Regions from separate parts of the Colwellia sp. SU-HH01172 genome, predicted to be linked through region 2. Evidence: predicted binding sites of a transcription regulator. Region 2 holds the regulator's gene; each other region holds the start of a gene.
The links. The regulator sigma-54, encoded in region 2, starts transcription at its own class of promoters, with help from an activator protein. The targets are predictions, from matches to a motif close to GTTGGCACGNNNNTNGNNT.
Positions count from the first base shown of each region.

Region 1: the regulator sigma-54 is predicted to act here: its motif matches at 841-859, upstream of glnA (glutamate--ammonia ligase).
Region 3: the regulator sigma-54 is predicted to act here: its motif matches at 758-776, upstream of AC27JP_RS15600 (Npun_F0296 family exosortase-dependent surface protein).
Region 4: the regulator sigma-54 is predicted to act here: its motif matches at 1,151-1,169, upstream of AC27JP_RS03200 (FlgO family outer membrane protein).

Region 1 covers NZ_BAAJMB010000010.1:4,584-6,794, reverse strand. Annotated here, with positions in the region: gene typA (translational GTPase TypA) at 1-607, opposite strand, end outside; gene glnA (glutamate--ammonia ligase) at 924-2,211, shown strand, end outside.
Region 2 covers NZ_BAAJMB010000001.1:1,121,371-1,123,581, reverse strand. Annotated here, with positions in the region: gene ptsN (PTS IIA-like nitrogen regulatory protein PtsN) at 1-14, opposite strand, end outside; gene hpf (ribosome hibernation promoting factor) at 46-333, opposite strand; gene AC27JP_RS04955 (RNA polymerase factor sigma-54) at 371-1,882, opposite strand; gene lptB (LPS export ABC transporter ATP-binding protein) at 1,948-2,211, opposite strand, start outside.
Region 3 covers NZ_BAAJMB010000006.1:104,337-106,547, forward strand. Annotated here, with positions in the region: gene AC27JP_RS15595 (FAD-binding oxidoreductase) at 1-552, shown strand, start outside; gene AC27JP_RS15600 (Npun_F0296 family exosortase-dependent surface protein) at 834-1,703, shown strand; gene AC27JP_RS15605 (PEP-CTERM sorting domain-containing protein) at 2,061-2,211, shown strand, end outside.
Region 4 covers NZ_BAAJMB010000001.1:711,548-713,758, reverse strand. Annotated here, with positions in the region: gene AC27JP_RS03205 (flagella assembly protein FlgT) at 1-998, opposite strand, end outside; gene AC27JP_RS03200 (FlgO family outer membrane protein) at 1,223-1,870, shown strand; gene AC27JP_RS03195 (LPP20 family lipoprotein) at 1,902-2,211, shown strand, end outside.

The DNA.
Region 1 (2,211 bases), on a different contig from region 2:
CATCGGCATCAGCTTCTGGCGCTGGCACTTGGTCAACGATAGTTTGAAATAATGGTGTCATATCGTCACCAACAACATCTTCTTCCATTGATGCCCAGCCGTTAATTGCTGAGGCATAAACTACTTGGAAGTCTAATTGGTCGTCAGTGGCACCTAAGTTATCGAATAAATCGAATACTTGATCCATTACCCATTCAGGGCGTGCACCTGGCTTATCAATTTTATTGATAACAACAATAGGTTTTAAACCTTGAGCAAAAGCTTTTTTAGTCACAAAACGTGTTTGTGGCATTGGGCCTTCTTGTGCGTCAACAATAAGTAGCACTGAGTCTACCATTGACATTACTCGTTCTACTTCACCACCAAAGTCAGCATGGCCAGGAGTATCTACGATATTTACACGGTAGTCGCCCCAGTTAATAGCAGTGTTTTTTGCTAAAATTGTGATACCGCGTTCTTTCTCGATATCGTTTGAATCCATAACTCGTTCTTCTAGACCATTTCTGGCGTCAAGAGTACCTGATTGATCTAATAACTTATCAACCAAAGTTGTTTTACCATGGTCAACGTGGGCGATGATGGCAACATTACGTAATTTATCTAACACGGGCGTTTTGCTCAATAGGGCTATAATTGGGCGCGTATTGTACAGGAGAAGTACAATTAAATACACTGTATTGAAAAAATATAAATTTTATTAATAACAAAATAATTTTCAATTGTTATACTGCCAATGGCCAAATTAGAGCATACGCACCACAATGCAGCGCACCGCGCACCAAATTAGTGCGCTATGAATTATCAATAAAGATTAAAACCATACATTTCAATAACTTTAGCTTTGGCATAATATTCGCTTATGCACAGACAATAGAAAATTACTTTTTAAAAATATATAGAACTCACTACACCGGAGACTTTCAATGTCAAACGCAGTTTTAGATCTAATTAAAGAACATGACGTCAAATTCGTTGATTTACGTTTTACTGATTCAAAAGGTAAAGAGCAACACGTTTCAATTCCTCATCATCAAGTAACTGAAGATTTTTTTGAAGACGGCAAAATGTTTGACGGCTCTTCAATTGAAGGCTGGAAAGGCATTAACGAATCAGACATGGTGATGATGCCTGACGCTGACTCTGCGGTATTAGACCCATTTACTGAAGCGGTAACATTGAACATTCGTTGTGATATTGTTGAACCAGCAACGATGCAAGGTTATAGCCGTGACCCACGTTCAGTGGCAAAACGCGCTGAAGACTACATGCGTAGCACAGGCATTGCTGACACAGTACTAATTGGCCCAGAGCCAGAGTTTTTTGTATTTGATGATGTACGCTTTCATACCGACATGAGCGGCTCATTCTACAAGATTGATGATAAAGAAGCCTCTTGGAATTCTGGTACGGAATACGACGAAGGCAATATGGGACACCGTCCTGGTGTAAAAGGCGGCTATTTCCCAACGTCACCGGTAGATTCGTCTCAAGATTTACGTTCTGCTATGTGTTTAGTGATGGAAGAAATGGGCTTAGTTGTTGAAGCACATCACCATGAAGTTGCTACTGCTGGTCAAAATGAGATTGCTTGTCGTTTTAATACTATGGTACTTAAAGCTGATGAAGTGCAAATTTATAAATATGTGGTACATAACGTTGCACACGCTTACGGCAAAACAGCGACCTTTATGCCAAAACCACTTGTCGGTGATAATGGCACAGGTATGCATGTTCACCAGTCTTTAGCTAAAGACGGTGTTAACTTATTTGCTGGTGATAAATACGGCGGACTATCTGAAACAGCGCTTTACTACGTTGGTGGTATTATCAAGCATGCTAAAGCACTAAATGCCTTTACTAATGCTTCAACAAACTCATACAAGCGTCTTGTTCCTGGTTTTGAAGCTCCAGTAATGTTGGCATACTCTGCCCGCAACCGCTCGGCATCAATTCGTATTCCAATTGTACCTACACCAAAAGCAATGCGTATCGAAGTACGTTTCCCTGATCCAACAGCCAACCCATACTTAGCATTCTCAGCAATGCTAATGGCAGGCCTTGACGGTATCAAAAATAAAATTCACCCTGGCGATGCAATGGATAAAGATCTATATGATCTGCCAGCAGAAGAAGCAGCAGCAATTCCACAAGTTGCGGCATCATTTGAAGAAGCACTCGATGCGCTGGAAAATGACATGGACTTCTTAATTG
Region 2 (2,211 bases):
TCTTGCAACTTCATAATTACTTCAAAGACCTAATGCGAAGAGACGTTAATGTTTGTTTATTTTGCCTTTATATTTCAATATTTGCCGATCTAACTTATCAATCAGTGAGTCAATAGAAGCATACATGTCATTATTTTCTGCTTTGGCATGAACTTCACTGCCACTTAAGTGCACGGTTGATTCCGCTATTTGATTAAGTTTTTCTACGGTTAAAACTACATGAACATTGTTGATGTGATCAAAATGTCGTTCTAGTTTTTCAAATTTTCCATTGACATAATCACGTAATGAATCGGTAACATCGACATGGTGTCCGGTAAGATTAATTTGCATATGCGTCAATCCTCTTTTGCGGGTTAATAAACCAAACCTATAATAGGCTTTTACGTTGATTCGATGGTGGTATCGAGAGCGACTCTCGATATTTTGCAATGGTACGCCTTGCTACTTTAATGCCTTGTTCCGCTAAAATATCTGCCATTTTACTGTCACTGAGTGGTTTGGCGGGAATTTCTGCCGAGACTAATTTTTTAATTAACTCGCGAATAGCAGTTGATGAGCACTCGCCGCCATTTTCGGTACTAACATGGCTTGAGAAGAAATATTTTAATTCAAATATGCCTCTAGGCGTGTGCATATATTTTTGCGTGGTAACGCGAGAAATGGTTGATTCATGCATATCAACGGCTTCAGCAATATCGTTTAATACCATAGGGCGCATGGCTTCTGGGCCATGTTCAAAGAAACCTTGTTGGCGTTGCACAATACAGTTGGATACTTTTAATAAGGTGTCGTTACGACTTTCCAAGCTCTTAATAAACCATTTCGCTTCTTGCAGATTAGAACGAATAAATTGTGAATCCGTCGACGACTTCATAGAACGTGACATGGCGGCATATTGCTGATTGACCGACAGCTTAGGTGCAGTGTCAGGATTTAATTCTACTGTCCAACGGCCGTTTTTCTTTTCCACTGAAACATCAGGAATTACGTATTGTTCTTCACTCTTAACAACGCTATCGCCAGGGCGAGGGTCTAAGGTTTGAATAAGACGTATCACTTCGCGTAATTGCTCTTCTTTTAAACGCAACTTACGCATTAATTGCCGGTAATCGCGATTACCCAATAAGTCAATATACTCACTAACTGCGAGTTTACTTTCTGCTAACCAAGGGGTATCGCTTGAAAATTGATTCAATTGGATCAACAAACACTCTGGAATTGAGCGGGCGGCAACCCCTATAGGGTCAAAGACGTTAATTCGTTTTAGCACCACCTCGACTTCATCAAGTTCAAGGTCTTCAATGCCGACACTTTCTAAAATTTCTTCAGCCGAAACAGTTAAATAACCCGCTTCGTCAATCGCTTCAATAATGGCAATGGCAATGGTTTTATCGGTTTCGGTAAAAGGCGTCAGTTCCATTTGCCAAATTAGGTGATCTTGAATTGAATCTTTGGTTTCACCTTGATAGGTATAATCTTCAGAAGCAGGACCAACACTGCCACTGCTAGTACCAGCGCTGAAATTATCATCCCAGGTGGTGTCATTATTCAATTCTTCGGGGATATCGGTTTTTGCTAAGCCTTCGGCAGAGCTAATTTCATCGATTGTTGGCGCTGAATCTTCACTGCCATCTAGAGATGCTACTTCACTGTTGTTGTCACTGGCGTTGGCCGAAAATGCTTCTTCTAAATTATCAGGCGTACTTTCCGATGAAGTCGTTTGGTTTTCATCCATTTCAAGTAACGGATTACTTTCAAGTGCTTCTTGAATTTCTTGTTGTAAATCCAAGGTCGACAATTGCAACAGCTTAATTGCTTGCTGCAATTGGGGAGTCATAGTTAACTGTTGTCCGATACGGAGCTGCAGAGTAGGACGCATTTAGTTTTTCTTTTCCCTGTTACTATTTAGTGCAATATTATTTTGCTTTTAACGTATGCCAATAACTATAGCGTGAATTGTTCGCCAAGGTATACATCTCTTACATGCTGGTTTGCGAGAATTTGATCCGCATCACCTTCTGCAATAAGTTCGCCGTGACTAACAATATATGCGTGTTCACAAACATCGAGCGTTTCACGGACATTGTGATCGGTAATTAAAATGCCAATGCCACGTTCTTTTAAGTGTAGGATAATTTTTTTTATATCACCTACTGAAATTGGATCAACACCGGCAAAAGGTTCGTCAAGTAAGATAAATTTTGGATC
Region 3 (2,211 bases), on a different contig from region 2:
AAGTTAATCCCTCCTCTTGCTATGGTCAGAGAGCAACTCAGATCATTTGATATGGGTAATGAAATAATGCTTGGCAAACCCAATAAAGTCGCGCTAAAACTGCCGTACTGGCGTCATAGCGATAACAACATTTTGTCTCGCTCTTCGCTATCGCCCGGTAAAGATAAATGTGGACTACTTTGGTATGCACCGCTTGTTCCGATGAAACCAGAAGCAATGAAGGATTTTACCGCCTTTATCAGAAATACTTGCCCTAAATATCAAATAGAGCCTTTTATTACTTTTACTAACTTAAAACACGACTGTGTTGATAGCACCATTCCAATTGTATTTGACCAAGACAATGAACAAGCCGTGCGAGATGCCCATAGCTGTTTAGACGAACTTGTTAGCGAAGGACTGAAAAAAGGCTTTGTACCTTATCGTTTAAATATCGACCAACAACAAAATTTACTCAACAAAGAGTCTGATTTTTGGCAAACAACTAACGAATTAAAGAAAGTATTAGATCCAAATAGAGTATTGAGCCCTGGTAGATATAACCCTATTTAAGTTGTCTTTTTGATTATCCTATCTTAAATTTTCTTGCTATGTTATTGCGTGAATTGAAAGGCCAGAGCATAGCAAGTTAAGAAGTCACTTTATTGGTTGATAATTATACAAAATTGCTGTCGACATATTTTACACCATCAAAAAACCTCTTATATACACCTTACAAAAAATCATACAAGCGCATGTTAAATAAGTACTTTTAATAAATGGCACGCATGATGCTTATTAACCATCAGCAATGACATGATGTTTTACATTCAAATAGATGGAAGAAGTGAAGTATGAACAAATTAATTAATAAAAAGATTATAGGTAGTTTAGCGCTAGGTGCAGCCCTTACATGTGCACAAGCAAATGCAGCTATCATCACTTTTTTTGGTGATGATATCGCTTCAGGTCAATGGGCAACAGATGGCTCAGGCCTAACAAGTAGCTTTGTTGATCAAAGCAATGTGATCGATGCAAGTAACGGTTACTTTATTGAAACTTTTGATACCGCTACGGCAATGACAGATTTAGCCGGTGTTCCAGACATGCAATACAATATTGCGGGCAATTCTGATGGCTGTGGCGTAAACACCTTAAGCCAACCTGGTATTACTGTTACTGAAACTGGTGGTGGTTTAGGTGTTGCTGATGGCAACCTACCAGGGCAAGCAGCACGACCAGGTAATACTGGTTCAGCAAATTATGTTGATAACACTTGTTACGGTTTTACTCCTCAAACAGGTAGTTCAGGTACTGTTGAAGTTGACTACACAGCCTTTTTAGCAGGTTTAGGCGGCGTACAGTTAGATTACTTTGGTTTCTACTGGGGTTCTGTTGATACCTATAACGATTTCGAATTCTTTAACGATAATGATGGCACTTCTGTAGCTATCACAGGTACTGAGTTATTAAACTTACTTGGTGGCCAATCAGGTAACCAAGGCTTACCAACGTCAAATACTTATGTAAACATCGATTTTGATGGCTTTGCTTGGAACCGCTTTGTCGTAACAAGTACAGGTATTGCTGGTGAGTTTGACAACGTTGTTACTGGTTTAACAACTCGTAATAGAGACGTTCCAGAGCCAATGTCACTTGCAGTATTTGGTTTAGGCTTATTTGGCTTAGGTGTTGCAAACCGCAAGCGTAAGTTTCAAAAATAAGCGATAACTTTTTGCTTGAATAAAATATAAACACTAAGGCTTACTGTTATTCAGTAAGCCTTTTTTAATACCCCATGACTTTCTTCACTTAATTCTCCCAGCACCCGAGTCTAAACAAAACGGCACTGGTGATAACTGTTCCGTCAAAGAGCAAAACCCTCGCGCATTAAAAAACTATCAACACTACTTTAGCTGTCAAGAAAATTTACAAAAATCGTATTTCAAAAGCTGCTGTACAAAAAACAACCAGGCAAGATGTTGTATTAGCAAGCAATTAAATTATTGGCATATTGAATGCATTTTTTAGCAAAGTTGTAGAAGTATATTCTTATAAATTTTTTTAAGGGATAACCTATAATGAAAAAAATTATCAAAAATTCGAGTGTGAAAACACTGGCTCTATTAATCGGACTATCTTGTACTGGAGCAAATGCTGGCATCATTGTAGGTTTTGGTGGTCAAGCAGCAACCGATGGCTCAGGTTTAACCAGTAGCTTGGTTAATGCTA
Region 4 (2,211 bases), 410 kb from region 2:
CTAATAAAATGATTAAAGTGTAACAATGAAAACTCATCACCGACTTTCACACCATGCTTTTTACCCAAATTAAAGGTAATACTGTTGCCTGCAACTTGCACTATTTTGCCTTGAGTTGGCTGGCACATCATATTTTCATCGATATCTGTCACCATATTGTCAATGGTTTGGCTAATTTGCAGGCCGTATTCACTTTGCCAAAAGTTTTGACTGGCCACATCAATTTGCTGACGCTTGTTAAACTGCCACGGCGCAGAGCTTTGGTATTGCTTGTCGAGAATTTTTTCACCGGTGGCGCCGTCATAAATATATAGGGCAATATTAAAATGCCGCTGATATATATTGTCTTGCCAAAACTGCCAGGAGTTGTTCTCGTGCTCTGCCATCGAAATGTCTTGGATTTCCGAAAATAGCACATATTGGCTATCTGTCATGCTAGCCAACGACATAGTTAAACTTTTTAGTTGTTCCATTGCTAAACTTTGATTAAGTCTAGAAAATTCTGTTTTGGTTTGTAGTGCTAATTTTGTATCGAGATAAATCGCATTTTTTTGAATTTTATTGGCTAGCTGTTTTACTAACGCTTTATCTAGTTGATAAACGTTACCTATGTTAGCTTGTTCACGATGCAAAATGTTGCTGCGTGTTAATAGCATTGATTTTCTATAATCAGCAGCAAAGCATTTTTGTTCTTGAGGAAAAATGTCAGCTCGAATCGTCACCGTTACCAAATTGTCAGTATAGTTTTCACTTATAAGCTCAAATGAATTAACGCTACCGCTGGCGCGAATATTAATTTCATTTTGGGTTAGCAAACCATTGACGACCTGTTGAACACTTGAAACTGATGCTCCGGCCACTAATAATGCCTTTCGAAGAGCATTTTGCATGGCTCTATTTTTTGCGGCTTTGCTATCATCATTCTTAATTGTTGCGGTACCTTGGGATTCATACCATTGACCAAAGCTAGCACTGCTGTAGCATGCGATACTTATCATTAAGCAATGCAGCACTAAATTATGTCTTAGCCGTTTCAGCTTTAGTGGACTACGGCATAATAATTTTAAATACATAAATATCTCATTTCTAACGGAGTTCGGTTTCTGCAATGAAATATGCATGTTCTATGCCTATTTCATTAACTAGAAAAATTGGCGCGAATCGTGCTTTGAATTTAATACTATTATCAATACGAATTTATGCATTAATTGAGGAGAGCCCAATGAAAAATTGGCTTTTAGCAATACTATTACCAAGTGTTATCTCTTGTTCTGTGATGGACAATCAAGATGACTTTTATCGTTCTTCATATAACGATAAACAAGAAATTGACAGTTTTGAATTACCTCGACATGCAATTAATGACGTGGTTAAAGGGTTAGCCTATCAAATGCTTGAAAGCAGTTCGTTTGTGAATCCCAAAACCCCAATAGCGATAGCATCATTTGTTGATTTGAAAAACTTAGAGTCGACGAATTGGCTAGGGAATCAGCTGTCAGAAAGCTTTGTTCATGAAATGCAGCGTCATGGTTTAGTAGTAATTGACTTTAAAACAACGGGCCATATTCGTGTCACTGCCGATGGCGATTATGTTTTTAGTCGTGATTGGAAAGAGTTACCAGAACGCCAGATAATTGACTATGTTGTGACAGGCACAATGATGGAGCAAGAAGAAGGGATTTTAGTTAATGCCCGTATGATAGGTATGCAATCTCGTGTTGTTGTTGCCACTGCGCAATCTTTTATTCCGTCTTGGGTGATGGGTGACGATTTTAATCGCAATGAAAATGTAAAAATGAAAGATGGCATGATTATCAGAGATAGTGCCATGTTACTCGAAGATGCTCGTGCTGTTGCAATTCAACAGTAGTTATCAGTCAATTGAATAATATAGGTATAATATGAATACTTTACTGAAACGCACGATTACATTATTGGCGATATTAGTGCTAACTGCCTGTTCATCTTTTTATGATAAGCATATTGAATGGCAATCAGTAAAACCTGAAAGTTTTCCGGTGTTATCGGCAATCGGGCAGGCGCCAATTAGTTTACAAAAGTCAGATCACAAAACCCAGCGTATGCTGATGGCAATAAATGCCTCTAAAATTGCCGCTTATGCAGAATTAGCAGAGCAAGTTTATGGTCAAACCATTGATGGTAAAACAACCATGTCTAACTTAATTGTCGATAACCAAAAACTTAAAACCT